One region of the Peribacillus sp. 05N428 genome, then DNA from elsewhere that is predicted to be linked to it. Evidence: riboswitches for the same ligand, from Rfam matches in the RefSeq annotation. Region 1 holds a riboswitch; each other region holds the start of a gene.
The links. Region 1 has a riboswitch for cobalamin ahead of AC1DIV_RS00835 ((2Fe-2S) ferredoxin domain-containing protein). Riboswitches for the same ligand answer to the same signal wherever they lie in the genome.

Region 1 (7,387 bases):
TTCACTGTCTGTAAGTAAGGCCACTTTCGCTTTCCCATCAATCCTTTGGGCCAGCCCTTTCATACTGCGGCCATGAATGCTGACGAGGAAGGCATCTTGCCAGCTTTCCCCCATTTTTGCGAAAGCAAGCTGAATCGAACTGAAATATGGGTAAACCTCCATGTTGATTTTGCTGGAAAGATAGCCTCCCATTCCATAAAACAGTGGGTCACCGGAAGCTAAGACAACGGTTGGACGAGTTTCATCCTGCAGTTGTTCCACGACCTTTTTCAAGCCGCCCTTTATGGCAATCTTCTTGCCAGAATAGTTCGGAAAGAAGGATAAGATCCGTTCACCTCCGACCAGCACTTCACTTTCTTCTATCCATTGGGCATATTGAGGCAGTAAGCTTTCCTGACCGTTATCCCCTATCCCAATTAATTTAATTGATTGACTCAATTCCAACAGCCCTTCCCAGTAATTGTCCTTTCAACGAATAAATCGCCGTTTCCATTTCAATGCCGCCCTTCACTTGGTTTATCGCAGAGTGACAGCAAGATTCACATAGTTTATTAAAAAAATCAAAATTATTAATGGCTGACATCATGTCCCCGACTTGTGATGCTGTGTTTGCATTCTTGATTTCAAGAACAAGGTCATCATCGGCTCCAACGCTTTGGGCTATTTCCGATAGAAAACCGAAGTCGACCGGGGCACTTTTTGAATGCACCATCATCACACCTTGGGCCACTTTGGAGAATTTACCCATCATGCCGACCAGTGAGACCTTTTTAATTCCCTGCCTCTTACATTGCTTAAGTGAGAAGCCTACAAAATCACCCATTTCAATAAAGGCTTCCTCAGGTAAATCTGGAAGTAGGCCCATTGCATATTTTTCACTGCGCCCGCCAGTCGTTAAGACAAGGTGCTCACACCCACTCGCTTTGGCGACACTGATAGCCTGGACGATACTTGCCATATAGGCGGAACTGGAAAAAGGGACGACAGTGCCCCTTGTTCCCAAAATGGAAATGCCTCCCACAATCCCTAAGCGGCCATTTAATGTTTTTTTCGCTATTTCTTCACCTGCGGGTACGGAGATGACGATTTTCACTCCTCTATTGATCTTGAATTCTTCCAATGTTTGCTGCACAGTTGTTAAAATCATCTTGCGCGGTACAGGATTAATGGCTGCTTCACCTACAGGAACGGGAAGCCCGGGTTTTGTCACACGACCAACTCCGGTCCCTCCATCCAGGATAATCCCGGGTGCATCCGACCAGCTGACAGTAGAGATAATATGGGCCAGATGTGTGGCATCGGGATCATCTCCGGCATCTTTGATCGTTTCAGCACTAACCGCATTATCTGATATATCATATTTCTCAATAGTGAAAGTGGCATCTCGGCCGATGGGCAAGGAAATCGTTGCCTCCTCAAGTGCATCCCCCGTGATCAAAGCGGTCAATGCCGCTTTGGTCACGGCAGTTGAACATGCTCCCGTCGTATATCCATGACGCATTTGTGAGGGGTCTTTTTTCACTTTCTTTTCCATGTTTTTTAACTATCAGCTAAAAGGGAAATCGCGTTCAATGCAGCAACAGTGACAGTACTTCCACCTTTTCGGCCAATATTCGTAATGAATGGAACTTCTGTGATCTTAGCGAGTTCCTCTTTCGATTCTGCTGCAGAAACAAACCCAACAGGCATTCCAATGATTAAGTCCGGTTTTGCAATCCCTTCTTTAATAAGGCGAATGAGCTCAAGTAAAGCGGTAGGTGCATTGCCAATGGCATAAATGCCCCCTTCATTTTCCTTTACGGCTTTTTGCATCGAAATGATTGCCCTTGTCGTATTCAAACGTTTTGCTTCGACCATCACATCCGGATCTGAAATATAGCAATGAACGTCCCCGCCGTGTTTTTGAAATCTTTTTTTGCCTGTACCGCTCTCGATCATTTGCACATCAGCAATGACATGCCTTCCTTTGCGAATGGCTTCCACACCAGCTTGAATGGCATTTGGATGGATGATGACACTTCTTCCCAATTCAAAATCCGCTGAAGCATGAATGACCCTGCGGACAATCTTCCATTCATCTTCAGAAAAATCATGATTGCCCATTTCTTCAGCAATGATTGAAAAGCTATAATCATATATTTTGTCAGGGTCTACCGTTAGTGGTTTAAAATCTGTTTTAAAATCCATCTTGCATTCCTCCTATTTTTCAATTAGCTGTTTATTCAACTCGGCAATGACATGATCAAAACTGGAATGAACATTTTGATAGTCAACATCCGGTCGTGATATCATGATCGTCTCTATTCCACATTCCAACGCGGCTTCCAATTTCTCATCAACCGCACCGACCTTGCCACTTTCTTTCGTTATCATCAATGTGACCCCATACTGTTCATATAGAGCTTTATTTAATTCTTTGGAAAATGGCCCTTGAATCGCAACGATATTTTTTTGTTCAATGCCCAACTGCGCACATTTTTCCATATTGTCCATTCGTGGCAGCATTCTCGCTATGACTCTGGTATTCTCGAGCCCCACCAATTCTTTTGCAAACACGGCTAGGGTTTTACTTCCGGTCGTGAGCATGATGACTCCCCGTTTTTCTGCGGCAAGCTTGGCAGCTTCCTCATAATCACGGACAACTATCAATTTATCATTCTGAAACCGTTGACTTTCACGCTCATAACGAATATAAGGAACATTTGCTGCCTTTGCTCCAATAAGGGCGTTTTTGGATGCTTCTTCGGCAAATGGGTGACTTGCATCGACTACAGCCTGAAAACCTTTTGCAGAGATTAAAGATGTCATATCTTCTGCAGATAATCGGCCAATCCGGGTGGATATCCCTGCATCCTGCAAACTCTTGGCCGCCGATTCGGTTACAACAGTTGCCAAAACCTTGAACCCAACCTGCTGCATCTCAATCGCTAATTCCCTTGCATCACTTGTACCCGCCAAGAACAAAATCATTTTGATGTCCCCACCGCTTGCCCATCATGATCGTGGTGATGATCATGGTCGTGATGGTGTTCATGGTCGTGGTCGTGATCGTGATGGTGATGATGGTGAGCATGTCCATGTTCCTCGACATGTTTACGATAGTTTTCCAAATCACGCGCCCCGCTTGATTTGCCTTCACTGGCTTCAATTACTCGTTCTTGCAGAATGTTCTGTAAGGTTGGATGATATCCAAAATACTTTGCCAATATGAATTCTCGATCATGATATTGCTCTTGATAGCCTTTCAGCATATCCTCCATTCTTTCCATCAACACCCCAGTGAAGAGGAAATATGGCAGCATCACTATTTTTTTTGCCCCTAAGCGGATGCATCGTTCAATACCTTCATCAACGTGAGGGTCCGTTACACCCATGAAGGCTGTTTCGACCCATTTAACGTTTAATTTTTCCCATAATAATCGTGAAATTTTATATATATCACTATTTGCATCAGCATCACTGCCGCCTCGGCCAATTAGCAATATCGCTGTCTCAGAATGTTCAGAGGTCGTATCGAATCCCGCTTCCTCAAGACGGTCTGTCAGGATCGTCAATACATCATGGTGGACCCCGATCGTTTGGCCATATGTGAATTTCACTTCTGGATACTTGGTTTTCCCATCCTCTATTTCAGCTGGGATATGTAATTTCGAATGTCCTGCATGCAACAAAATGATCGGTATGACGATAACTTCAGTAGCCCCTCGTTCTACACAATTATCAATTCCTTTGGATATATTCGGTGCCGCAAATTCCAAGAAGCACGTTTCCACTAGGAAACGCCCGTCCATTGCCGGAATCATATTTTCAATAAAATGACGGACTTCTTCATTTCCCGAAGCCAACCGGCTTCCGTGTCCTACGAACAAAACTGCTTTCATTTACTTTCCCCCTCTTGATTAGTCTTCACAAGGCGCAGGCTCTATGTTTATTTTGGGAGCGATGTCCTGATAAGAAAAATTCTGTATCTTTTTCGAACGTTTGAAGTATTTAAAAAGCCGCTCATTTGGATGGGCATTTTGCTTATACTCGCCGACAATGTCCGTGATCAGTTCTACAAGCTGTTCCGGTTCAATGCCTTCCGCTACCGGCTGACCCGGATGGGCTGTTCTTCCAACCGGTTTAGCTCCAAGAAATAAGTCGAACTTCCCTTTTCGGAAGACAATCCCGATATCATCCATCACAGCACTATAACAAGCCATCCCACACCCATTAAAACCGATGTTCAGTTCCTTGGGCATGCTCATTCCGCCAAGCACCCGGTGTATTTCATCTGCATAAGGAATGGATTCCGCTTTTTCACCATCACAGAAATCACAGGCTTTTAATGTCAGTACATCTCCAATTGGCGACAAAAGAAAGTTTGCTGATTGCAATTTCCCCGTAATGACTTCCGGATCCGTTGTCGGAATCTTTAAGACAATTTTATGATTTGGCGTGTATTCCATCGTTCCCTTTTCCCCGACAACTTCCGCAAGTGTCATCATTTGTTTGGGAGTGAATTGTTTATTCGCCACACCTGGACTAACGGCAAGTTCGAACACCGACTCCATTTTTTGCTGAACAACCGGCTTAATGGATTGCTGAACGGCTTGACCCTTGACTCTGGACAGAGCTTCCATTGCCATTTCAAAGGAAGCTTGCTTCTTTTCAGGTGCTTTTGTAAGTAAGCCAACTCCTCCAGCGGACTCGGGTAAGGCTTCTTGATCTAATGCCCACGGTTCCGCTTCTTTTTGCAGTCGCTGATGCGGCTTCAAAGTTTGCTTTTCCGAATTCAACGTATATTTTCTTTGATAGCCTCTCGGTGTGATGATTTTGTCGTCATATAAAAAGGTGGATGAATTACCGATAATGACGGTGGTCAACATTCCAATATCGTGATTCAACATATCCTTCAAATTGGTAATGACAATATCCTGCCTATCGCGATAAGCACTTTTCACCAACCCGACAGGTGTATCCGGCGAGCGGTAGCGAAGGAGAATTTTCTGTGTTTCAACAATTTGCCGGGTCCGCCTGCCGCTGCGCGGATTATACAGTGCAATGACAAAGTCTGCCATTGCAGCTGCTTCAACCCTTTTAGCGATCAGTTCCCAAGGAGTTAAATGATCACTGAGGCTGATCGTACACGAATCGTGCATGACGGGCGCCCCAAGTAAAGACGCACATGAGTTGATTGCTGAGATGCCAGGAATGACTTCTATGCCCACTCCAGTTTCTTCTTTCCAGCCTTTTTCAATCAATACTTCATAAACCAACCCTGCCATCCCGTAAACTCCGGCATCCCCACTGGAAATCACCGCCACTTTCTTTCCCAGCTCCGCTTGTTTCACTGCTTCCTGTGCACGTGATACCTCTTCGGTCATCCCCGTACTAATGATCGTTTGATCTGTTAGCAGTCCCTGAATGAGTTCAACATAAGTTTTATAACCAATGATGTAGTCACTTTCTTGAAGGGCTTCGACGGCACGTTTGGTAATGTGTTCAAAATTCCCGGGCCCAAAGCCCACGACGAATAATTTACCGTTTGTACTCATTAAGACATCTCCTTTTACGCTTTGTTCTTTGAAATACCCGTATGAGCAGGAAAATCTGGATTAGGGGTCATTTCCCCGTCTTTGTATTGATAGATCATCTGTGGAACAAACTCACCATCATCGATATTACTGACGATCTGCCGACCGAAATCAGGCGTTTCCACTCGATACCAGTTTCCTTGGGGATAGGCAATCACTACGCAGGCATCCTTACATCTCCCGTTACAGCGTGTCCTCGTTGTATGGATTTTCAGATCCAGTCCTTTTGAAGCAATTTCATCGCGAATCGCTTGGGTTACTTCTTCCCCGCCCTTTTTCATGCAGCTGCTCCCATTACAAATCAACAGATGCGTATTTGTACCCGTCAAGTTCCAAGTAGTCATTTTCTTCCTCCTGAGTTCAGGGAAAAGGCAAAATAAAAAACCTTAACATAAGAGTCAAGGTTTAAAAAAACTATATGAATGAGGAGCCAAAGGCAAGCTTGCCAAACCCTCCCAAAATCGTCATAGTCCTTCTACCTTTCCCTCCGAAAAGTATCATGCAATTTTAAAAGCAGGTTTCCTGGCTTACGCTTCATTTTACTTTGTCCCTTCCCGGCATCATGCCAGTGGCTATCGACAATTTCATCAGCGTTTACAGTAGCGGGGGCTGCATCGGATTTTCACCGATTTCCCTATTATCCCTTGCTTATTCACACAAGGGCACTTTTAAAATGAAATATTTGGTTTTATTATACATTTCCAACTAACTTAATCTATCATATAACAACTTTGTCAAAATTCAATAGTTTATTCCGACTGTTTAGAAAAGTTTAAACGTGTAAAACCAGTTACAATCCTTTCCTCGCAACAAACTTCGACCAAAAAAAAAAGATAGTGTAGCTGGAATTATTTCTTTATGGTACACTATACGAGAATTTTCTAAATAATTACATAAGTTTCATGGTGTTGAATTTCTCGGAATTCAGCTTAAAAGGGAAGCCGGTGAAAATCCGGAGCGGTCCCGCCACTGTAAAGGGAAGTTCCATTACTTTAACTTTAATCCACTGTCAAATGAGATGGGAAGGATGTAATGGGATGATGAACCAAAGCCAGGAGACCTGCCATGAAGCGTGAAACTGTTTCAGCCTACGAGGATGGGCGTGCGGATCAGGCAGAATGGCCCAAGGTTGGTTCATGCTGCAAAATTCCTGTTCATTACGCACTTCTTTCCTTTGAGAGAAGTGCTTTTTAGTTTGGGCGCCGCTTTTCTTCTCAAGATTGATCAGAACAATTAAAAGTGTTGAAAGGAGAAAGAATGAAAAGAACCAATTGGAAAATTATTTATTTTGTCATTTTACTGCTTTTTGTCCCGAAACGGGCATTGGCCATGCATATCATGGAGGGCTTTTTACCCATAGAATGGGCTATATTCTGGTGGGCCGTGTCGCTTCCATTTTTAATCTTGGGGTACCGGTCCATTAGGTCCAAAGTAAGGGAAAACCCAGAAACAAAAATGATACTAGGCCTATCGGGCGCATTTGTATTTATATTATCGGCCCTAAAGATTCCTTCCGTTACGGGAAGTTCTTCGCACCCTACCGGAGTTGGTTTAGGTTCCATACTATTCGGACCATTGGCCATGAGTGTCGTCGGCTCCATCGTTCTGTTATTTCAAGCTGTTTTACTGGCACACGGAGGATTGACAACATTAGGGGCCAATGCATTCTCCATGGCCGTTTGCGGACCGTTCATTGCTTACTTTGTCTTCAAGGGCGCAACTAAATTGGGGTGGTCTTTTTCACTTGCCGTATTCTTGGCAGCTGCTTTTGGGGATTTGGGCACCTATGTAGTAACTTCCGTTCAACTTGC
Region 2 (7,387 bases), on a different contig from region 1:
TTTACGAACGGTTACAGTTCAGGCGAAATTGGCATGGCGCTTTTACAGCAGTTAATTTGGTGCATCATTCTCATAATACCGATTCAGCTTTTATGGATAGTCGCAAAAAAACAGCTGATTATTCAAGGAGGTTGACGGGATGTTTTATGTATCGATGTTTTTTCAATATGTGAGTCAATATATGAAAACAAGATTGCAATACAGAGCGGATTTCTTCATGGAAATCCTATCTGACCTGCTCAATCAGGTCGTGAATCTGGTATTTATCTTAGTCGTTTTTGGACATACCCAATTTTTAAGCGGCTGGAGCCGTGAAGAAATCATATTCATTTATGGGTTTTTCCTTATCCCATTCGCCCTTTTTTCAGCCTTTTTCAACATCTGGGACTTTAATGACCGCTATATCGTCAAAGGTGAAATGGACCGGATATTAACAAGACCGATCCATAGCCTGTTTCAAGTCATTTTAGAAAGAATCGAGCTTGAAGCGTTATTTGGTGTTGTGACCGGTTTGATCATCATATTCTATTCGGGGATTTCATTGGATTTGCAGCTTGTGTGGTATGACCCGATTCTTTTCATCATTTTTGCAATAGGCGGGGCCCTTGCCTATGCAGCCATATTCGTTGCGATAGCAAGCATTGGGTTCTGGTCGGATGCGAAAACATCCATCATGCCAATGATGTACAATATCGGGAACTACGGGCGCTATCCTGTTGATATTTATAATAAGGTCATTCGTTTTGTCCTTACATGGGTGTTGCCATTCGCGTTTGTCGGTGTCTATCCGGCATCTTATTTCCTAAGAAAAGAAGAGTGGTATGTTTATGCATTTGCCACACCTGTAATTGGGGTTGCCTTTTTCGTGATATCCGTTTTCATATGGAATCAGGGAGTGAAGAGGTACCGCGGGGCAGGGAACTGAAAGAACCCCTTCAACAGCATTCATGTTGAAGGGGTTTTTGTTTAGTTCCGTTTTTTCTTTCTTTCGATATATCTAGCTTTGGTTTGAACATATTGCTGTTTTTTCTCTTCCGTTTCCGGAATGACCTGAGGGACGTTTGTCGGCTTACCGTCTTCATCAATGGCCAGCATCGTTAAAAAAGCGCGTGCCGTTAGCTGTTTTTCACCTGTTAATAGGTTCTCACGTTCCACTTTCACGAATACCTCCATTGATGTGCGATGAGCACAGGTGACATAAGCTTCAAGGTTGATCGCGTCCCCTGTTTTGATGGGGGCCAAAAAATCAAAAGAGTCGCTTGAAGCAGTCACAACGGGTTTTCGACAATGGCGCATAGCGGAAATGCAAGCTATTTTATCAACATAGGCCATTACTTTTCCGCCAAAGATGGTATTATGATGATTTGTATCCGGTGGAAAAACAAGGTCGGTTAAAAAAGTCCGTGACTGCTGTGTTGGATGGGCAACGTTCTCCTCAATCATTTGCCTGTTGGTTTACTAAAAGGTTTTCACGGACGATTTTTGCTGCTTCGACCATGTTTTTCAGGGAAGCGACGGTTTCCGGGATACCCCTTGTTTTCAGGCCGCAGTCGGGATTGATCCAAAACTGGTCTTTATCCAATACCTTTATGCCCCGTTCAATCATATCGACCATTTCTTCCACTGCCGGCACACGCGGGCTGTGAATATCATACACCCCCAGGCCAATGCCTTTTTCATATGTTTTTTCCTCGAATGCGGAAGCGAGCTCCCCATGACTGCGGGATGTTTCGATGGAAATTACATCGGCATCGAGGGAGGAGATGACGTCCATGAAACTGTTGAAGTCGCAATAGCACATATGCGTGTGAATTTGGGTTGTATCCTCCACGCTTGATGTGGATATCAAGAATGAATTCACTGCCCAGTTCAAATACTCGTCGCGATCGCTTTTTTTCAATGGCAGACCTTCTCTAAGTGCAGGTTCATCAACCTGAATCATTTTAATTCCAGCAGATTCCAAGGCAATGATTTCTTTTTCCAAAGCGAGCGCCAGCTGATAGCAAACATTCTCCCTGGAAATATCATCACGGACAAATGACCAGTTCAAAATCGTAACAGGACCTGTCAGCATTCCCTTCACCGTCTTCTTTGTCAGTGATTGTGCGTATACACTTTCCTTGACTGTCATCGGTTCGATGAAATGGATGTCGCCGTAGATGACTGGAGGTTTCACACAGCGGGATCCATAGGATTGTACCCAACCCTTTTCTAAAAAGACGAATCCGCCTAATTTATGGCCGAAGTATTCAACCATATCCGTCCGTTCGATTTCCCCGTGAACGAGAACATCCAAACCGATTTCTTCTTGGATTTCGATCCACCTGACGATTTCTTCGTTAACGTATGTTTCATATTGCTGGGCTGTCCATTCTCCTCTATTGAATTTCCCGCGTGCTTGTTTAACTTCAAATGTCTGCGGAAAGCTGCCGATCGTAGTCGAAGGGAGAAAAGGCAATTTGAAAAATTCCTGTTGTTTTTGGTAACGGTCCTTAAATGGAAGCTGACGGCCGGCGGTCCTGGTTTTAACCTTTTCGACATTGGATTGTACAGACCCGTGATTTCGGACATTTGAATTGGCTAACGTTTGAATCGTAAATTTATTGGCATCGACTTTTTCGGCGATTGCTTCAATGCCTTGATTATTCCCTTTGACCAAAAATGTGATTTCCTCAAGTTTCTCATCAGCGAAAGCAAGGGCCTCTTTCACTTCTTTTGAAAGGGCGGTTTCATTACGAACGGTCACCGGGACATGAAGCAGGGAACAAGAGGGCTGTAGCCAGATTTGGTCCTCGGCTACCTGTTTCTTAAGTGTCTCGATCAATTCGATTTTTTGGGATAAATCAGATAGCCAAATGTTTTTTCCGTCAATCACACCCGCTGCAAGCACTTTGTCCTTCGGGAAACCGAATGCCTCAAGGTTACTTAAATTCCTCCCTTTATCATGTACAAAATCAAGACCGATCCCTTGGACTTGTAATTCGATGACTTCTTGGTAATGTTCCACCGCATCAAAGTATGTTTGTAGCATGATGTTCAGGTTTGGTGCTGCTTCATTCAGTTTTTCATAGAGGTAAGTAACGGTTTGCATATCATCCTTGGAAATGGATGAAACAAGGGAAGGTTCGTCCATTTGAACCCACTTCACGCCTTCTTGCTCCAATTCCCGCAGGATTTGCGTGTATAGGGGAAGCAGGCTCAGGATGATGCCAGGGATTTCTTGTTTATTGAAGCCTTTTGAAAGGGAGAGGAAAGTATAAGGTCCGATCAAAACGGGCTTTGTTTCGATCCCTAGCTTTTCCTTGGCTTCCCGATATGCTGTAAGTGGTTTATTTTCCGTTAAAGTAAGCTGTGCCAGTTTTAATTCAGGGACAATATAGTGATAGTTCGTATTGAACCATTTCGTCATTTCGGAAGCGACTTCATCATTGTTTCCGCGGGCCATTGAATAATAAACGGAAAGGGGGACGCTTCCGCCTTCATATGCTGAATAACGTTCAGGAACAAGACCGAACATGACGGACATATCGAGCATTTGATCATAAAAAGTGAAGTCGTTGACAGGGATGATATCAATGCCTCGTTGCTTCTGTTTTTGTAAGTTGCCTAAACGGATGGCATTTAGTTGTGACGTAAATTCCGCTTCATCGATTTTACCGGACCAGTAAGCTTCCAATGTACGTTTCCATTCACGATCTTCCCCGATTCGAGGGTAACCCAAACTGCTGCTTTTCAAAATTCCCATCCTCCTACATTCATTTGTTCGAACAATAAAAAAAGCATTCCTAACCGTCAAAAAAGAAAGTTAGAAATGCTTAAAATAAAGAGGCATGCATAATGCCCCTTACAATTATAAGGTCCCTAACACCTCCCTATCTCCCGTAGGTTAAAACAGTGTTGTCGAGATAGGCAGGTCTCCTGACTTAGGGAATATCATTAGCGGCTGGCCTTCCCGATCCGTTGATCAGTGGCATATTGATTGACGCTAACATTCCCATTACAGTGGCGGGACCGTGCCGGAATTACACCGGACTTCCCTTTTAATCCTAATGAAAATTAGGAACCTATTTCCACATATGAAATTTTGCAAAACCTGCCTTGTTAATTGTTTGCAGATCAAATATTTATAAAATAAAAATTATTATAAAAATTTAGACAATCTTAACATATCCGACCAAAAGGGTCAACATGGAAAAAAGATTCGGAAAAGTTTCCGTTTAATGAGTTTGTCGGTGATAAGGCTGATTCCTAAAAAAGAATATATTGTTTGGACAGGGAGTATGTATAGAGGGAGTGGCGTTTTGAAATGGGGCGTGGGGGATGACTTTCTACATCTTGATTGCAGGAATCATTTTTTGCATGGTGATGAGCATTCGTACGTTATTTCTTGTTGAGTCGGGAGGAAAGAAGTTTTCTCTTGAGGATATGCTGTGGCTTGGCAATTTATATGCGACGATATTAGTTGGATTTGCACTGATATATTTATTATACGAGCTTCAGAATCATTCGGTGATTCTTGATATGGGCAATCGGTTGGATGGGACTTTCTATGAACAATTGAAGACTTCTTTTTATTTTAGTGCGATGACGATGTTTTCTGTAGGGTATGGAGATATAGCCCCGATTGGCATGGGCAGGATGATAGCTACCATTCAGGCTTTCATTGGGTATACACTGCCGGCAGCGTTCGTGATTCGTACGGTGATCGATCTGGAGCAGAAAGATAGGAAGGATAAATGAAAGTTGTGTTTCTTTCGATTATTGGGTACTCTTACCATAATGAAAGAAATGGAGGGTTCAATATGACTGTTAAAATTGGAGAAAAAGCACCTGATTTCAAACTCCCTGCAAACAATGGTGAAATGGTTTCCCTATCGGATTTTAAGGGGAAAAACATTGTTTTATATTTTTACCCAAAAGACATGACGCCAGGTTGCACGACGGAGGCCTGTGATTTCCGGGACCATAATGAGCAATTCGAGGAATTGAACGCGGTAATCCTTGGTATCAGCCCAGATCCAGCGGCACGTCATGAAAAATTCATCGAAAAACATGGATTGCCTTTTCTGCTGCTGGCTGACGAAAACCATGAAGCGGCTGAATCATTTGATGTTTGGCAATTGAAAAAGAACTTCGGCAAGGAGTATATGGGCATTGAACGTTCAACTTTCCTGATTGATAAGGCAGGAAATATAGTCAAAGAATGGCGTAAAGTAAAGGTTAAAGGCCACGTCGAAGAAGCGCTTGAAACTCTTCGCGAACTCGAAAAATAAGGGATAGGCAGATGAAGGATGAGAGGATAACGAAGCTTGCAGCCAGGCTGATTCATCATTCGATACAATTACAGCCAAAAGAGAGAATCCTCATACGGGGGCATATCAACACGAAACCATTATTGAAAGAGTTGATTGATGAAATATACAGAGTGGGTGCTTATCCATATGTGGAACTCGAGGACGATGAGATAAGCCGCCACCTGTTACTAGGGAATGTGAAGGAGCAGCTTGACACAGCTTCACAATGGGCCTTGAAGAAATATACGGATATCGATGCGGTCATCATCATCACTGGGGAAGAAAACAATGCGGAAATGACTGATGTTCCCATCGAGAGGCACCGTCTTCAAGGGGAGGCCATGAATTCCCCTACACTTTTTTATGTAAACAACCGACGTTGGGTCTTACTTAATTACCCCACCAAGGCATCAGCGCAAAAAGCCGGCATGACCTTCAATAGGTACGAAGACTTTCTTTTGAACGTATGCACAATGGATTACGGGAAAATGGAGGCGGCTTTGAAGCCGTTAAAACAATTGATGCAACGTACTGACAAAGTCAGGATCGTTTCACCAAGGACAGATTTGACCTTTTCCATCAAAGGCATGCCGGCCGTCATATGTGCCGGAAAAAAGAATTTACCGGATGGGGAAGTATTTACGGCACCCATAAAAGATAGTCTCAATGGAAGGATATCCTTCAACACACCCACAACCTATGAAGGAATCACCTTTAGTGACATAGAATTAAACTTCAAAAAGGGGAAAATCATTAAAGCGACTTCCAATCGTGACCCTGAAATGAACCAAATCCTGAATATTGATGAAGGGTCCCGGTTTATAGGGGAGTTCGCTATTGGAATCAATCCATACATATTGGAACCTATGGACGATATTTTGTTCGATGAGAAAATAAGCGGGAGTCTGCATTTGGCTCTCGGGCTTGCCTATGATGAAGCGGATAATGGAAACCGGTCATCGATACATTGGGATATGGTCTTGATCCAGCGTCCGGAATATGGGGGCGGTGACATCTATTTCGACGACGTCCTGATCAGAAGGGATGGCTTTTTTGTTTTGCCGGAATTACATGCATTAAACCCAAATTCTTTAAAATAAAGCCTTTTTTAATAAGGGTAAGGCTTTTGTCCAACTCAAAAAGGGGACACCCGAATATGCTTTATTAAGGGAATACCTCCTCAGAGAAAGTTGCGCGGGACACATAGAGCCCGTGTTTTTTTATGTTAATTAAAAGGGAGAGATAAACATGTTAGTACTTTCGACTGTCATTCCGAATGAAGGTATCCAAACGAAAATGATGAATGCTTTTCCTGATTTGAACTTCATTTATCAAAAAGGATGGAAGGATGGGCCGCTTCGTGAAGCGGAAATCTTAATTACATATGGTGAAGATTTAACTGAAGAAATCATTGGGAAAGCAGCGAACTTGAAATGGATCATGGTCATGAGTGCAGGGATGGAACTAATGCCATTTAAAGCCATCGAGGAACGAGGCATTATGGTGACCAACGCTAGAGGCATTCATAAAATCCCGATGGCCGAGTATACGATAGGGATGCTTTTGCAATATGAAAAGAAATTGAAGCTGCTTATGAAGAATGAAAAGGAAGAATTATGGGATAGAAAGATTGAAGTCGGGGAATTGAATGGCAAGACTATGCTCGTAATGGGTGTGGGTGCAATTGGAGGGGAAGTGGCTCGACTTGGGAAAGCCTTTGGGATGAAGACGATAGGAATGAACCGGAGCGGGAAACCGGTGGAATCCATCGATCACCTTTATGACCTGGAGCATTTATTGGAAGCCATACCGGGAGCCGATTATATTGTATCCGTCCTGCCAAGTACGGATGAAACGAAGGGCCTTCTGCAAAAAGAACACTTCAAAGCCATGAAAGAATCTGCAGTATTCGTGAATATTGGCCGCGGCGACCTGATTAACGATGAAGTGCTGATCGAAGCCCTGGATGCCGGGGAATTGTCTCATGCCATCTTGGATGTATTTGATCCGGAACCCTTAGGAAAAGGGCATCCGTTTTGGAGGATGGAGAATGTTACAGTCACACCGCATCTCTCAAGTAAAAGCGGAGAATA
Region 3 (7,387 bases), on a different contig from region 1:
ATACGGCAGCAAATCTGTCACCGGATTTATTGAATGAACTGAAAATCTTTGAAAGCAAACTTGGCGAGGAAGCCAATAAAGAATTGATTGTCATCGCCTATGAAAAAGAAAAGGAATCTTTAAATTAAGAAAAAAGACTCAAACACCCTTAATGGGATGGTTGAGTCTTTTTTTGAATGTACAGAAAAAGGGTGCCCATGTTTTTAATGAGCAACCCTTTTCCTGTATTATTTGCTGAATACGTCGGTTAAGACCGGCACGATTTGTTTTTTACGCGATACAACGCCTTCCAACACGGCGATGTTATTGTTTAATGAAACGTCATATGCCTTTTCAACTGCATATGACGCTTTACCAAGGGCCAAGGCAACGGAATCATTAGTCAGGATATCCGTTACGACGAATAGGAACAAGTCCAATTCCTTCACTGCGATGACCGCTTCAATCGCTGCTTCCAATTCAGCTTGCTTAGCAAGGACTTCGTTCGGATCAACAGCATTGACCTGTGCTATTTCCACTTTAGCCATTCCCATGGAGAATTCCTTTGCATCAAGAGTGATGAGCTGGGCAATCGTTTTGTCGCTTAAGTCAGCACCCGCTTTCAACATTTCCAAGCCATATTTTTCAGCGTCGACTCCTGCAATGGCAGCCAGTTCCATTGCTGCCGCAACGTCTTGCCCCGTGCAAGTCGGGGATTTGAACAATAAAGAATCGGAAATGATGGCAGATAGCATAAGACCTGCGATTGCTTTAGGGACTTCAATGCCGTTTTCTTTATAAATTTTATTTAAGATGGTTGCCGTACAGCCAACTGGTTCCGCACGGTAATATAATGGATCGCTTGTTTCAAAGTTAGCGATACGGTGATGGTCGATAACTTCCAACACACGGACTTGGTCAATATCTTCAGCACTTTGCTGGCGTTCGTTATGATCGACCAGGATTACGCCATCAGCTTCCCCTGCAACTTTTTCCACAAGACGGGGAGCATCGAATTTGAATTGGTCCAATGCATATTGAGTTTCACCATTCACTACACCCAGACGAACTGGTTCAGCGTTGATACCTAACTGCTTTTTCAGATCTGCATAAGCGATTGCTGAACAGATTGTGTCTGTATCCGGGTTTTTATGTCCAAAAACTAATACTTTTTCCAAGATTTTATCCCCTTTTTCATAAAAATTTTTCCGCGAATCCCCTCATTGCAATAAGGGAGAGCCACCTTTACTAGACACTTTATTTTAACACAAAATCCCGTAAAATCAGCGCTTGATTTATCCATTCCCCCATAAAATCTTTCATTCCCCTACCCTCTTCCATCACTTTGTCAATAGATAAGGGTTGGTTTTTTTCAAATATATTAGTTGAATTATCATCGTATATGGCTTACGATAATATAAGCAGAAATACTAGATATTGATTACATAAACAATTCCAATAACTATATATAGAATTTTTATAATCCAAGGTGCCAGTGATGGCTGAAAAGGGAATCCGGTGTAAACCCGGAACTGTCCCCGCAACTGTAAATGTGACGAAATGAGAAAACCACTGTATAGCTCTCTATACGGGAAGGACTCAAAGTAGGATGATCATGAGTCAGGAGACCTGCCTTGAATTTTTCACGTTTCTTATTCTTCGGGGATTGAGATGATGAAACGATAGTATAACGGCTATTTTTTCATGGCTCTTTTATTCTATCGTTTGATCCGCTCAATTCTTTGGGCGGTTTTTTTATTTTAGCGGAAGTTAACAAGGAGGATTATTAATGACTCAAACATATAACTCTACCATAAGTGAAAATGACACAGAAGCGAAATCCATCCAGCTTGAGACGTTATCGAAGGAATTCGAAGGCCGTCTCGATATGGAAAAGTTCAAAAGGCGTTTTACAAAATGGCTTGATCGCAAAAGTGACTCAACCGAAGAACAGGCATCAAAAAAACTGATTCAGCTCGCTCTTGAAGGCGTGGATATCGATGCACCGGATTGGACTTTCGTTGCTGCAGCAGAACTGTTGAATACAATGTATAGGGATGCACAAGCCAATCGAGGATATGAAGGCAAGAGTTATGGCCCATTCTATGAGCTGATCACAGAACTCTCCCAGCTATCGGAAGGTCAGCGTTATCCCATTTATAAACCAGAACTGCTATCTTCATATACAAAAGCGGAAATTGAGGAATTGGGATCGGTGATCGACCCGGAAAAAGATAAATTATTCTCTTACATAGGCATCTACTTATTGAATGACCGCTATCTGGCCCGCCCAAAAAAGGACAAGGTCTTCGAACTGCCGCAAGAACGTTTCATGATCATCGCGATGGAAATCATGCGAATGGAAAAAAAGGAGCACCGCCTGCAACTGATAAAAGAAGCATACTGGGCCATGTCCAACCTTTATATGACCGTTGCGACTCCTACACTCTCCAATGCAGGTAAAACACATGGACAGTTAAGCTCCTGCTTTATCGACGCAATTGAAGATTCCATTGACGGAATCTACCTATCAAACTACGATGCCGCAAAAGTATCTAAATTCGGCGGCGGTGTCGGTCTTTACGTCGGTAAGGTTCGCTCGCTTGGTTCCGATATCCGCGGTTTCTCTGGAAACAGTTCAGGCACGACGCCCTGGATTCGACTATTCAACCAGACAGCTGTTAGTGTCGATCAATTGGGTCAACGTAAAGGTGCCATCGCGATTTACTTGGATGCCTGGCATAAAGATATCATGAGCTTCCTCGATTTGAAGACTCAAAACGGGGATGACAGATTAAAAGCACATGATATTTTTACAGGTGTATGCATACCGGATTTATTCATGGAGGCTGTACGCGACAGAAAAGAATGGTATCTTTTCGATCCGCATACCGTTAAGCAAACCCTTGGATTTTCACTTGAAGATCTTTATGACGAAAAGAAAGGCGAAGGAAGCTTCAGGAATCATTATGCACTTGCTGTCGAGGCCGCAGAAAATGGCACGCTTCCAAACTATAGCTTTGAGAAAATCAATGCGATGGACATCATGAAAAGCATCATGATTTCTCAATTAGAAGAAGGCGTACCGTATATGTTCTACCGCGATGAAGTGAATCGGAAGAATCCGAATAAACATAAAGGTATGATTTATTGTTCTAACCTTTGCACGGAGATTGCCCAAAACCTAAGCCCTTCGACGATCACGGATGAATATGAAACAGAAGATGGAGATGTTGTTGTGGTTCGTAAAAGCGGCGATTTCGTTGTCTGCAACCTTTCATCCATTAACTTGCCCCGAGCGGTGGGCAGCGATGTTCTGGAAAGATTGATTCCCATTCAGATCCGTATGCTGGACAATGTCATTGATGTGAATAATCTTCCTGTCAAACAAGCATCCATCTCGAACAAACGGTACCGTGCGATTGGTTTAGGAACGTTTGGATGGCATCATTTACTTGCCACACAGAATATTTATTGGGAATCCGATGAGGCTGTTCGCTATGCAGATGCTTTATACGAAAAGATCGCTTACTTAACTATCAAGGCATCCAACGAATTGGCCAAGGAAAAAGGATCTTACCCATATTTTGAAGGTTCTGATTGGCATACAGGGGACTATTTCGAACTGCGTGACTATACAGATCAAAAATGGCTGGATTTAAAAGCAGACGTGCAGGAGCACGGAACCCGTAATGGCTATTTAATGGCGATTGCCCCCAATTCATCGACAGCCAAAATCGGTAATTCCACGGATGGAATCGATCCTTTGTATGAAATTGAATTTTACGAAGAAAAGAAAAACTTCAAATTCAAGGTGACCGCACCAGGCTTGACGCCAAATACGTATGAATATTATAAAAAGACGCGCTTCAATTTGGATCAACTGGAAAGCATCAGGCAAAATGCAGCCCGCCAACGCCATATTGACCAAGCAATCAGCTTTAATCTGTATGTACACAATACAATCAAAGCGAAGGTCCTTTTGGATATCCATTTAACGGCATGGGAAAGCGGGTTGAAATCAACGTATTATGTTCGTTCGACGTCTTCCGAATATGACAATGCCTGCGAAAGCTGTTCAAGTTAACGTCAATCATGACCCAGTAATCTATTCTTAAAGGAGTTTTCACGAATGACCAATCATATAAAAAAAATTCGGATGCTCGAACCGACGCATCCAACAAAGGCAACCGGTGTTTTCAAAGGAGAAGCTTCAGGCTTCCTCCTTTGGAACGATATACAGTATGAAAAATTCTATGATACCTATACACAGCTCATCAATAACTTTTGGAAGCCTTCGAGCGTGAACATGATTCAGGATAAAAAGCAGTGGGGCGAATTGGATGAAGATATCCAGGACGCTTTTCTCGATATCCTTACGATGATTGCTGGAATGGACAGTCTTCAAACACCCACTTTAGTAGAGATCCTTCGGTACATCAAAGATCCGGCGGCAAAAGCTATCCTGGCCAACATGGCCCAGCAGGAATCGATCCATAATGAGTCTTATTCCTATATCCTTGCTTCCTTGATTCCGGTAGGCAAGCAAAAACAGCTTTTCGACCGCATTAAAGAACATCCTGAAGTGATTAAGCGTAACCAACCGATCGTTGATGCTTATCAAACGTTCGTGGACGATCCCAGCCCTCAGCATTTATTCGAGGCACTGATCCATTCAACGAACCTTGAAGGGATTTATTTCTATCTGGCTTTCGCTTTTTATTATAATTTAGGACGCCAAAATCTAATGACCGGTTCCGCTACGATGATATCCTATATTCATCGCGATGAAATGGTCCATTTCGATTTCATTGGCATGCTCGTTCAAATCTTGATGTATGAATATCCTGAGTTAAATAATGAAGAAAACACGAAGTTCATCTATACAACGATTGAAAAAGCAGTCGAACTCGAAAAGGAATGGTCTGAATATATGCTCGAAGATATCCAAACGAAAGCCGATCTCGATTTGGAAGAATTCAATGAGTACATCGAATATATCGCCAACAAACGGTTACGTATGCTAGGCCTTGAAAATTTGTATAAAGAGTATGGCGAGAACCCGATGCCATGGATCAAAACGTTCGATGATGAATCCATCGGCCTTACCAAAACCGATTTCTTCGAACAGAAGTCAAGGACTTACAGTCAAGTAAATGCCAGCAATGGGTTCGATGAGCTGTAAGATTGCCATTGTCTATCATTCTGCCGGCGGCAATACAAAAGCGCTTGCTGAAGCCCTCGCTGCCCTTTTACCTGAGGCTTTCCTATATCGAATGAATGAATTCGATTTACGTACATTGCCGGATTACGATGCATTGATCGTCGGCACCTATACATGGGGCAATGGGGAGCTTCCCGCTAAATCAGCTGCCTTTTATAAAGAACTGGAACAGTTGCCTATTGCTCGCCTGAAAACGGGAGTCTTCGGCACTGGCGAAACCAACTATAATCATTTTTGTGGGGCGGTCGATGATTTCCGGGACATGTTATTTGCCAAGAGCCAGTTATTGGTGACATTGAAGATAGAACAGATGTATCAAGAATCAGACCTGCACAGACTTCAAAAGTTCGCCTCGCTATTCCAGAACTGACTGAAAGGGGATATGCGTTTTCGCATATCCCCTTTCAGTGTTTTTTTTAAAACTCGGCTCCCTCAATCATAGCAACGGTAAGCATGAAGTATAATGGAAGAAAAAAGGAGATGATATCCAATGATTGAGATTGCAACCCAGTTCCTGCCTATTCTTTTTATGCTAGTGCTTGTCGCTTTCGTTATATTCATCGTCTTTTTCCTGTCAGGGCATTTTAATCGTACTAAACGGATCGAAGAAAAATTGGACAAAGCATTAAGGGAAATCGCCGAAAAAAAAGAAAAATAAAAAGACTCCAATATCGGAGTCTTTTTTTTATATGCGTTCAATTATTTTTGAACGTTAGCAGCTTGTGGTCCACGAGCGCCTTGCTCGATTTCGAAAGAAACTTCTTGGCCTTCTTCAAGCGTTTTGAAGCCTTCACCTTGGATAGCTGAGAAATGTACGAATACATCGTCTTGGCCTTCAACTTCGATGAAACCGAAACCTTTTTCTGCGTTAAACCATTTTACTTTACCTTGTACCATGATAGTTCCTCCTGTGTTTGGAAAAATCCATTTTATTACTATTTTTGGTTCTGGATAATGTTTCAAGAGGAATCCTATTACAGTAAATCCTTCTATCAAACTTTTCCGAACAAAAATAATTACTCATATTATATCATGGAAAATCCTAAAAAAACAAGATTATCGCCGTAAATCAACCGACAAATTATCCTAAAATTCTACATTTTCCTCTTCTTGCTTTGTCGGAAGCCTTCGTCCAATAAGTAGCGTTCCGCCTCAACCGGACTTTCGAAACATTCCTCAAGATTCGACCCTGAATAAACATTCCAAAGCAGGTCTTCCTTTTGAAGTGTAAGCTCTTGCTTTTCAGGGCCAATCCATGCCCCTTCCAACCTAGCGAACTCGTTTTCCTCTTCTTCGATTTCAGCCGGAGGTTCAGATAGGTAATCCACGCTTCTTTGGATCAATTCTTTTAATTCCGCTTCATTATAGTCACGTATATTGATAAACCCTTTACGGTCAGTGTCTTTTTTTCTCATATGCCCTGCGTAAACGAACCCATTTCCATTGGGATGCAAGTGCTGAACGACGATCTTTTTCTCCTGGACGCTATCTGGATAATGGAAGTTCACACGTCCCAATGAAACGTCTTTTCGCTGTAATTCCGGAAAAGTTTCAATGATGCTCAATTTTTCTTCAAATGTTAACAAATTTCTTCCTCATTTCATTAGTTCATATTGTTTGTCGATTATAACACAGACTGATTAGAAACAATAATCCCCCTCTTCCATTATAATGTAATGAAAAGGAGTGATAGGATTTGATCATGAGAATTCGGGACCTGGAATCAGACTATGGCCAGCAGCTATTTAAACTGCAGAAAGAATCCTATAAAGTGGAAGCGGAAATGATCGGTTTTGCCGATATACCTCCTCTATTGGAAACATATGAACAATTCATACATTGCCATGAAACGTTTTTATGCTATTTAAAGGGTGATGCCTTAGCTGGTGCCATATCTTATACAAAAGAGAATGGCCAAATGCTGATTTGCAGAATGGTCGTCCACCCTGATTATTTTCGGCAGGGTATTGCGGACGCATTGTTGCATGCTCTCCAATTACACGTCGACTGGGAAAAGATATCCGTTTCGACCGGTAAAATGAACCTTCCCGCACGAAACCTTTACGAAAAAAACGGATTCACCCATAAAGAGGACGTAGAAGCCGCACCTCGCTTATCCATAAGCATATACGAAAAACAGCATTCATTTTATGTATGTCACGATAAAAAGCATAATGAATGAAA
Region 4 (7,387 bases), on a different contig from region 1:
ACCATGCAATCATCCCCACTGAGCAAACGCCGCTACCGGGAAAACTGAGCGACAAAGAATCGAAAATCTATGATTTGGTCGTTAAAAGGTTCCTTGCTGTATTGATGCCGCCTTTTGAATATGAACAAACGACCATCACCGCAAAAATGGGGCAGGAGACGTTCATGGCAAAAGGGAAGGTCATCCTGAAGTCAGGTTGGAAGGAAGTTTATGATCACCAATTCGATGAGGAAGAAGCTAAAGATGGCCTTGCGGAGCAACTGCTTCCGAACGTTCAAAAAGGTGACAGTTTAACCATTTCGACTGTGAAACAAACAGAGGGTGAAACGAAACCGCCGGAACCATTCAATGAGGGGTCGCTTCTTTCGGCAATGGAGAATCCTGCTCGTTTCATGGCAGGGGAAAGCAAAGAGCTCATCAAGACTCTTGGTGAAACTGGCGGGATTGGAACTGTTGCAACACGTGCGGATGTTATTGAAAAACTATTCAATAGCTTCCTGATCGAGAAGAGAGGAAAGGGTCTTCATGTCACCTCAAAAGGAAAACAACTTCTTCAATTGGCACCTGAAGACTTGCGTTCTCCAGCTTTGACAGCTCAATGGGAGCAAAAGTTAACTGCGATAGCAAAAGGAAAGCTGCCAAAACAGGCTTTCATCGGTGATATGCGCGCCTACGCCAAAAATATCGTCCATGAAATCAAAAATAGTGATCAAAAATTCAAGCATGATAACGTGTCAGGAACGAAATGTCCTGATTGCGGCAAGCTGATGCTAGAAGTGAATGGTAAAAAGGGAAAAATGCTTGTCTGTCAAGATCGTGATTGCGGCCACAAAAAAAGTGTTTCACGTGTAACAAATGCCAGATGCCCGCAATGCCATAAAAAGATGGAAATGCGCGGTCAAGGAGAAGCACAGACATTCACCTGTAAATGCGGTTTTCACGAAAAACTATCTTCTTACAATAAACGAAGAGGGCAAAATAAAAATCAAAAAGTATCCAAAAATGAAGTATCCAATTATATGAAAAAGCAAAATAAAGAAGAGCCGATCAATACTGCATTGGCAGATGCCTTGGCGAAACTGAAATTCGATAAATAAAAGTAAAAGGATGGAGCAATCGCTCCATCCTTTTTCGGTATATTCCTGCTTCGACTAAATTTCATTCAGTACGGTGCCATGTAATTCATATTCAAGTGTTTTGTCAGTGTGTGTGTGTTTATCCGAATCTACTCGTATGAGCGTACTGAATGGCTTCTGATCACCCGGACTGAAAATTGCTTCATCATTCTCTGGATTCCATAGGCTGTAAATACTCATGATCGTATCTTCCTCCTTTGGATGAGAAGACTAGTAATTCCCATGTTTGATTATCATCCAACTCTTCAATTGACTCTAACGCTGATCACCGGGACTAAACACCGCTGCGTCATTCTCTTTGTTCCATTGGCTTCTGATTGTACTCATCATGCACTATCATCTCCTTTGGTGAGAATGTCTTACAGTATTTGTATACCCGGATGGGACAGGTTAAAACATATATTTCAAAAAAAAATGATTATATCCCGAAATCAGTATTTGTATTTATCGACGTGATAAATAAGACTTTTTTTACTATCAAACAGTTTGTATTCTTGTTCGCCAATATTTCCAACCTTTATGCATAGTTTTGCAATCAGGTTTTATATCTATATGGCTTGATGAAAAAATTTAGCCTTGAGACCTGTGTTTTCTCCATCAAAAAATCAATTGTTCTTAACCAACAGAAAAAAACCCCTGTTACTCCGCGGAAGGACCGCTTGTAACAGGGGTTTATAATTAGCGTCCCAGATAGGAATCGAACCTACGACCTACAGCTTAGGAGGCTGTCGCTCTATCCTGCTGAGCTACTGGGACATATATTAAAGTCGACGACTTATTTATTATATTTCTTATAGGCAAACTTTTCAAGCTAATAGCACATAGTTATGAAAAAAAATCCTCATAAATGTTTAGCGCATCGCAAAGCTCTCGTTTTTCCTCTTTTTTCATTAAATGGAATACTTTATTGTCCATTGGTTTTCTGGTACTATTATACTATAAAAAAATCAGGAGAATGATAGTGAAAAAATATAGAGTTTTAAGGATGGCGGCATTGCTGGGGGTTTTGATTTTACCTGGATGCACACAAGGGATTTTAGAGGGGATAGGCACAAAGACGGCTGCACCGATTGCGGAAGATGACATTGAAGTGGCCGAAGCGGCTGAGAATGGGAGCGGGCAGGATTCGGAGGGGCAAATCGATACGGGAGACTGGATAAAGGCCGAGTCCCCGGTCCAGCTTCCGATTTTGATGTATCACAGCATTTCCCAAGGTAATGGCCTTCGGGTCCCAAGGGAGGAATTCCGATCACAGATGGCTTGGCTTCGGGAGAATGGTTACTATACATTATCCCCTGAAGAAGCATTCCTCGTTTTAGCCGAGAATCGGATGCCAAGTGAGAAGTGCGTCTGGCTTACTTTTGATGATGGCTATACAGATAACTACACGGAGGCTTTCCCGATATTAAAAGAAAATGATATGAAAGCAACTGTCTTCATGATCGGGAAGTCCATAGATAAAGGTCATCACCTGACTGAAAATCAAATGTTGGAGATGAGCAGGGATGGGATTTCGATTGAAAGCCATACCATCAACCATTTGGAGCTGAACCGCATGACGGCAGAGCAGCAAGAAGCGGAAATGGTTCAGTCGAAGGTGCTGTTCGACCGTATCCTCGACCAGGACACGACAGTGCTTTCCTATCCGGTTGGCCGGTATAACGAAGAGAGTCTCAGGCTGTCAGAAGAAGCTGGATACAAAATGGCAGTCACTACCGAACCTGGGGGAGCTTCAAGCGACCAAGGGATGCATGCTCTGCATAGAGTTCGGATTTCACCGGGGTTATCGATCAATGGGTTTGCGTCGCTGATTGAAAATGCTTCAAAGCATTGAAGGCGGAAGGGTCATTTCGCACTTGTTCAGAAAAATCATATAATAATCGATTCTTACATGGTGTATAATGAAGGCAGTGAAAATTATATACATATGAACGATTTGGTGTCTTAATGACTTAAAAGGGAAGTTGGTGAAATGCCAACGCGGTCCCGCCACTGTATATGGGAGCTGACGGCTGTGTACCACTGTATGAGATATGGGAAGGTGCCGTTGACGAAGACCATGAGCCAGGAGACCTGCCAGAATTCGTACACCTGTAACCTACGCGGATGGGAAGGTGTGTGGCAGACCCTAAGATAGAGTCCGTATTGATATTGTTGCCATGCAAGCATCTTCCGTTTAACGGGAGATGCTTTTTGTTTTGGGGGCATCTTCCAGGATTGGTTTTCTCTGTTAGGTATGAAGAAATTAAATAAAAAGATTGTGGGGAATGAAAATGAAGAAGATTTTTGGTCTGATACTGTTAATGTTACTGACTGCAGGCATGATGGTTGGCTGCGGTGGTGCTGCTGATGAAGGAAAAGAAAAGGAGCAAACGAATCATGCTCAACACGAAGCTTTCCCGATTACGATTAAAGATGCAAGTGGGGAAAAAGTAACGATAGAAAAAGAACCGAAGAAAATCGTTTCGTTGATACCAAGTAATACGGAAGTGGTCTTTGCACTTGGTTTGGGTAAAAAGGTCGTTGGTGTTTCCGACAATGATAATTACCCGGAGGAAACGAAAGAAATTCAAAAAGTTGGCGGAATGGAAATGAACACGGAGCTGATTGTCTCCATGAAGCCTGACCTTGTTCTTGCGCATGCATCAAGTGCCCATAATTCAAATGAGGGTTTACAGCAGCTTAAGGATGCTGGAATAGATGTGCTCGTAGTCAATGATGCCCAAAGCTTTGACCAAGTCTATGAGTCTATTGAAATGATTGGACAGGCAACGGGAGAACATGATAAGGCAAACGAAATCGTTGCGGATATGAAAACGAAGCTCAAGGATATCCAGGAAAAGGCCAAATCCGTAAAGGAAGAGGATAGGAAGACCGTTTTAGTGGAAGTTTCGCCTTCACCGGAAATATACACACCTGGAAAAAATACTTTCATGAATGAGATGCTTCAAACTATTTCAGCGAATAATGCGGCTGCTGAATTGGACGGTTGGGCAAAAATTGATGAAGAGTCGATGATTGCTGCAAATCCTGATGTCATCATTACAACGTATGGTTATTATACGAAAGATGCAGTAAGTGAAGTGAAGGGCCGAAAAGGATGGCAAGACGTAAATGCTGTTAAGAATGGCCAAGTCTTTGATGTCCATTCTGACTTGGTGACCCGTTCCGGTCCACGCTTAATAGAGGGAGTAGAGGAACTTGCCAAATCAGTCTATCCGAACCAATTTGACAACTAAATGGGCGTTTGCTTATTTGATTGCGTTGTTCATTTTGTTATTCGCAATGACGATAGGCATTTCCTTTGGTTCGGTGCCAGTACCGATTCCCGTACTTATACAAATAATCGGCAAGGAGATTTTCCACTTGCCGATTTCTGCCGATCCGGATGTGATGCTAACGAATATCGTGATGAACATCCGCTTGCCGCGGGTGCTGCTCGCTGGTTTGGTTGGGGCATCACTTGCGATTGCGGGTGCGGCTTTTCAGGGACTGCTCCGGAACCCGCTCGCTGATCCTTACACATTAGGTATTTCATCAGGAGCATCGGTCGGAGCCGTTTTGACAATATTCTTGAATATATCACTGCCATTCATCGGTTTATATACCCTTCCGGCATTGAGTATCTTATGTTCAGTGCTCACGATGCTCTGCGTACTGACTTTTGCAAAAAAAATGGATCGATCGATGAAAGTGGAAACGATCATTTTAACGGGAATCATTTTCAGCTCGTTTTTAAGTGCCTTCATTTCATTGATGATTGCGCTGACGGGTGATGAATTAAGACAAATCATCGGCTGGCTGATGGGAAGCGTCTCAATGCGCGGATGGAATTATATCGTAATCATTTTGCCGTTTTTTATCATTGGTTCGTTGACCTTGATCATGAATACAAGTGAATTGAATGCGATGACTTTCGGGGAAGACCGGGCAAAACACTTAGGTGTGAATGTCAAGCGGCGGAAAATGTGGATCTTGATAGCCGGTTCGACATTGACAGGGGCAGCCGTTGCCGTTTCAGGGGCGATTGGTTTTGTAGGATTGGTCATTCCTCATTTTGTCCGAAAGATTTGGGGACCTGACCATAAACATTTGCTTCCGTTGTCATTGTTGATAGGAGGCGGATTCTTGATATTGGCCGATTTTGTAGCACGAACGATCATTGCCCCATCGGAACTGCCGATCGGGGTGATTACCTCACTTATCGGGGCACCTGCATTTGCGCTGATTTTATTAAAGAGACGGAGAGAAGGGTAAAAACGGATGCTTGAAGTAAAAGGGTTAACAGGTGGATATCACAACAAAGCTGTTTTGGACTCTGTCTCTTTTGATGTACATAAAGGGGAATTATTCGGGATTCTTGGTCCTAATGGCAGCGGGAAAACGACGCTTTTAAGTATGCTTAGCGGGGTGCTCGATTATAAAGGCGGAAGCGTAAGGATAAGCGGCAGGGATTTGAAGGATTATTCGTCAAAACAACTTGCACAGGTCATTGCCGTGCTCCCTCAGCATTCCTCATTAGCTTTCTCCTATACAGTAAAAGAGACGGTCTCACTTGGGCGATATGCCCATCAATCAGGTTGGTTCCATAGTTGGTCCGCAGAAGATGAATCGATTGTCCAGCGGGTGATGGAACAAACGGGAGTAGCTGATTTTCAGGATCTTCATTTTGATCGATTATCAGGAGGGGAAAGACAGAGGGTCCTGCTGGCACAGGCCCTTGCCCAAGAGCCGGAAATCCTTTTTTTGGACGAACCTACGAACCATTTGGATCTTTCCTATCAAAAAGATCTTCTTGATCTAATGAGGAAAATGGCAAAAGAGCAGAAGTTGACCGTTATTTCAATTTTTCATGATTTGAATTTGGCTGGATTATATTGTGATCGGCTTATGCTGCTTGAGAAAGGGCAGATTCAGGTTGTTGATGTGCCGAATGAAGTGCTTCAACAGGAACGGATTCAGGATGTATATCATACGACGATCGAAAAACACCCACATCCCGCCCTTCCGAAACCGCAAATGTTCATCGTTCCGGAAAAGCATGGCCAGGATACTATCCCGTTGGAAATTGATGATTCTTATTTGACAGTCGGATTTGAGATGATTCAATTGAAGTCTCCGATCCCGCTTAGAACGATGTCTTCTGGAGTGACTGGTTCGGGGACGGGCTGGCATAAGTATTTTGTGAATAGGCACGTCCATCATGGCTATGATTGCGAGGATCATCATGTTGAAATGGCCGACTATTTAACAACTCATGGTTTTGAGCCTCAGGAAACGGTAGGGATGATGACAGCTGTCTTTCTCGATACGGTCGCAAGCAAGCTATTAAGAGCTGAAGATTTCTCGGTTTTTATCATTGTAACGGCCGGTGTAGGGAATGCCATCGACGCTTCATTAGCTGACCGGCATTCTTGGAGTTCCGCTCCAGGAACGATAAATACATGGATATTTGTAAATGGACATTTGGCAGAAGAGGCATATATCCACAGTATAGTGACTGCGACCGAGGCAAAAGTAAAAGCGCTTCATGATTTGCATGTCATGGATAAGGTGACAAATACTTGTGCAACAGGAACATCGACAGACAGCATGTTGATTGCGGCAACTCAAAGAGGGGCAAAGCTTCAATATGCAGGCACCATCACTCCGTTAGGGAAGCTGATCAGTCGCGGTGTATATGATTGTACAGTGGAAGCCTTAACGAATAATCGGAAACGGATTGAGGAATTATGATTTATCATCATCTTTTTGCGGTTACGCTGGCGTTCTTCCTTGATTTATTAATTGGAGATCCGCCAAGTTGGCCGCATCCAGTCAAATGGATAGGAACGATGATTAGCAAGTTGGATCTGGCATTCAATAAAGGGGCATATAAGAAACGGAAAGGGCTCTTCATGTTGATCATCGTCCTATCGGCGGTGTTATTGATTACAGTTCTTACCGTTTATTTGGCTTATCTAATCCATCCGCTTGCAGGTATCCTTTGGGAAGCTGTTGTCATTTCCACAACGATAGCTCAGAAGGGCTTGAAGCAAGCTGGGATGGATGTTTGCCTTCCGCTTAATGAACGGAATTTCCCTGAGGCGAGGGTAAAGCTTTCCTATATCGTTGGCCGTGATACGGCTGAGCTTGATGAACCAGAAATCGTCAGGGGCACCGTGGAAACCGTAGCGGAAAATACCAGTGATGGGATTACAGCGCCATTATTTTGGGCAGCTATCGGCGGTGCGCCGCTCGCGATGGTGTAC

Region 2: linked by a shared signal. The riboswitch ahead of metE (5-methyltetrahydropteroyltriglutamate--homocysteine S-methyltransferase) and the one ahead of AC1DIV_RS00835 ((2Fe-2S) ferredoxin domain-containing protein) in region 1 are both predicted to bind cobalamin.
Region 3: linked by a shared signal. The riboswitch ahead of AC1DIV_RS13770 (ribonucleoside-diphosphate reductase subunit alpha) and the one ahead of AC1DIV_RS00835 ((2Fe-2S) ferredoxin domain-containing protein) in region 1 are both predicted to bind cobalamin.
Region 4: linked by a shared signal. The riboswitch ahead of AC1DIV_RS02285 (ABC transporter substrate-binding protein) and the one ahead of AC1DIV_RS00835 ((2Fe-2S) ferredoxin domain-containing protein) in region 1 are both predicted to bind cobalamin.

What each region holds. Positions count from the first base shown of each region.
Region 1 covers NZ_JBFTMS010000001.1:191,226-198,612, reverse strand. The annotation lists gene cbiE (precorrin-6y C5,15-methyltransferase (decarboxylating) subunit CbiE) at 1-438, opposite strand, end outside; gene AC1DIV_RS00860 (cobalt-precorrin-5B (C(1))-methyltransferase) at 422-1,534, opposite strand; gene AC1DIV_RS00855 (precorrin-8X methylmutase) at 1,540-2,187, opposite strand; gene cobK (precorrin-6A reductase) at 2,200-2,970, opposite strand; gene AC1DIV_RS00845 (sirohydrochlorin chelatase) at 2,967-3,881, opposite strand; gene cobJ (precorrin-3B C(17)-methyltransferase) at 3,900-5,537, opposite strand; gene AC1DIV_RS00835 ((2Fe-2S) ferredoxin domain-containing protein) at 5,552-5,920, opposite strand; cobalamin riboswitch at 6,072-6,261, opposite strand; cobalamin riboswitch at 6,463-6,658, shown strand; gene AC1DIV_RS00830 (hypothetical protein) at 6,642-6,770, shown strand; gene AC1DIV_RS00825 (energy-coupling factor ABC transporter permease) at 6,834-7,387, shown strand, end outside.
Region 2 covers NZ_JBFTMS010000015.1:109,273-116,659, forward strand. The annotation lists gene AC1DIV_RS15650 (ABC transporter permease) at 1-135, shown strand, start outside; gene AC1DIV_RS15655 (ABC transporter permease) at 140-925, shown strand; gene AC1DIV_RS15660 (acyl-CoA thioesterase) at 967-1,443, opposite strand; gene metE (5-methyltetrahydropteroyltriglutamate--homocysteine S-methyltransferase) at 1,436-3,745, opposite strand; cobalamin riboswitch at 3,892-4,083, opposite strand; gene AC1DIV_RS15670 (potassium channel family protein) at 4,321-4,740, shown strand; gene bcp (thioredoxin-dependent thiol peroxidase) at 4,803-5,273, shown strand; gene AC1DIV_RS15680 (aminopeptidase) at 5,285-6,394, shown strand; gene AC1DIV_RS15685 (D-2-hydroxyacid dehydrogenase) at 6,543-7,387, shown strand, end outside.
Region 3 covers NZ_JBFTMS010000012.1:108,738-116,124, forward strand. The annotation lists gene AC1DIV_RS13760 (hypothetical protein) at 1-128, shown strand, start outside; gene AC1DIV_RS13765 (manganese-dependent inorganic pyrophosphatase) at 228-1,157, opposite strand; cobalamin riboswitch at 1,450-1,630, shown strand; gene AC1DIV_RS13770 (ribonucleoside-diphosphate reductase subunit alpha) at 1,769-4,066, shown strand; gene AC1DIV_RS13775 (ribonucleotide-diphosphate reductase subunit beta) at 4,112-5,164, shown strand; gene AC1DIV_RS13780 (flavodoxin domain-containing protein) at 5,136-5,573, shown strand; gene AC1DIV_RS13785 (hypothetical protein) at 5,694-5,861, shown strand; gene AC1DIV_RS13790 (cold-shock protein) at 5,903-6,100, opposite strand; gene AC1DIV_RS13795 (hypothetical protein) at 6,298-6,789, opposite strand; gene AC1DIV_RS13800 (GNAT family N-acetyltransferase) at 6,906-7,385, shown strand; gene modB (molybdate ABC transporter permease subunit) at 7,347-7,387, opposite strand, start outside.
Region 4 covers NZ_JBFTMS010000002.1:123,955-131,341, forward strand. The annotation lists gene AC1DIV_RS02265 (DNA topoisomerase III) at 1-1,097, shown strand, start outside; gene AC1DIV_RS02270 (hypothetical protein) at 1,152-1,316, opposite strand; tRNA gene AC1DIV_RS02275 (tRNA-Arg) at 1,819-1,892, opposite strand; gene AC1DIV_RS02280 (polysaccharide deacetylase family protein) at 2,122-2,970, shown strand; cobalamin riboswitch at 3,057-3,231, shown strand; gene AC1DIV_RS02285 (ABC transporter substrate-binding protein) at 3,410-4,375, shown strand; gene AC1DIV_RS02290 (FecCD family ABC transporter permease) at 4,338-5,393, shown strand; gene AC1DIV_RS02295 (heme ABC transporter ATP-binding protein) at 5,400-6,872, shown strand; gene cbiB (adenosylcobinamide-phosphate synthase CbiB) at 6,869-7,387, shown strand, end outside.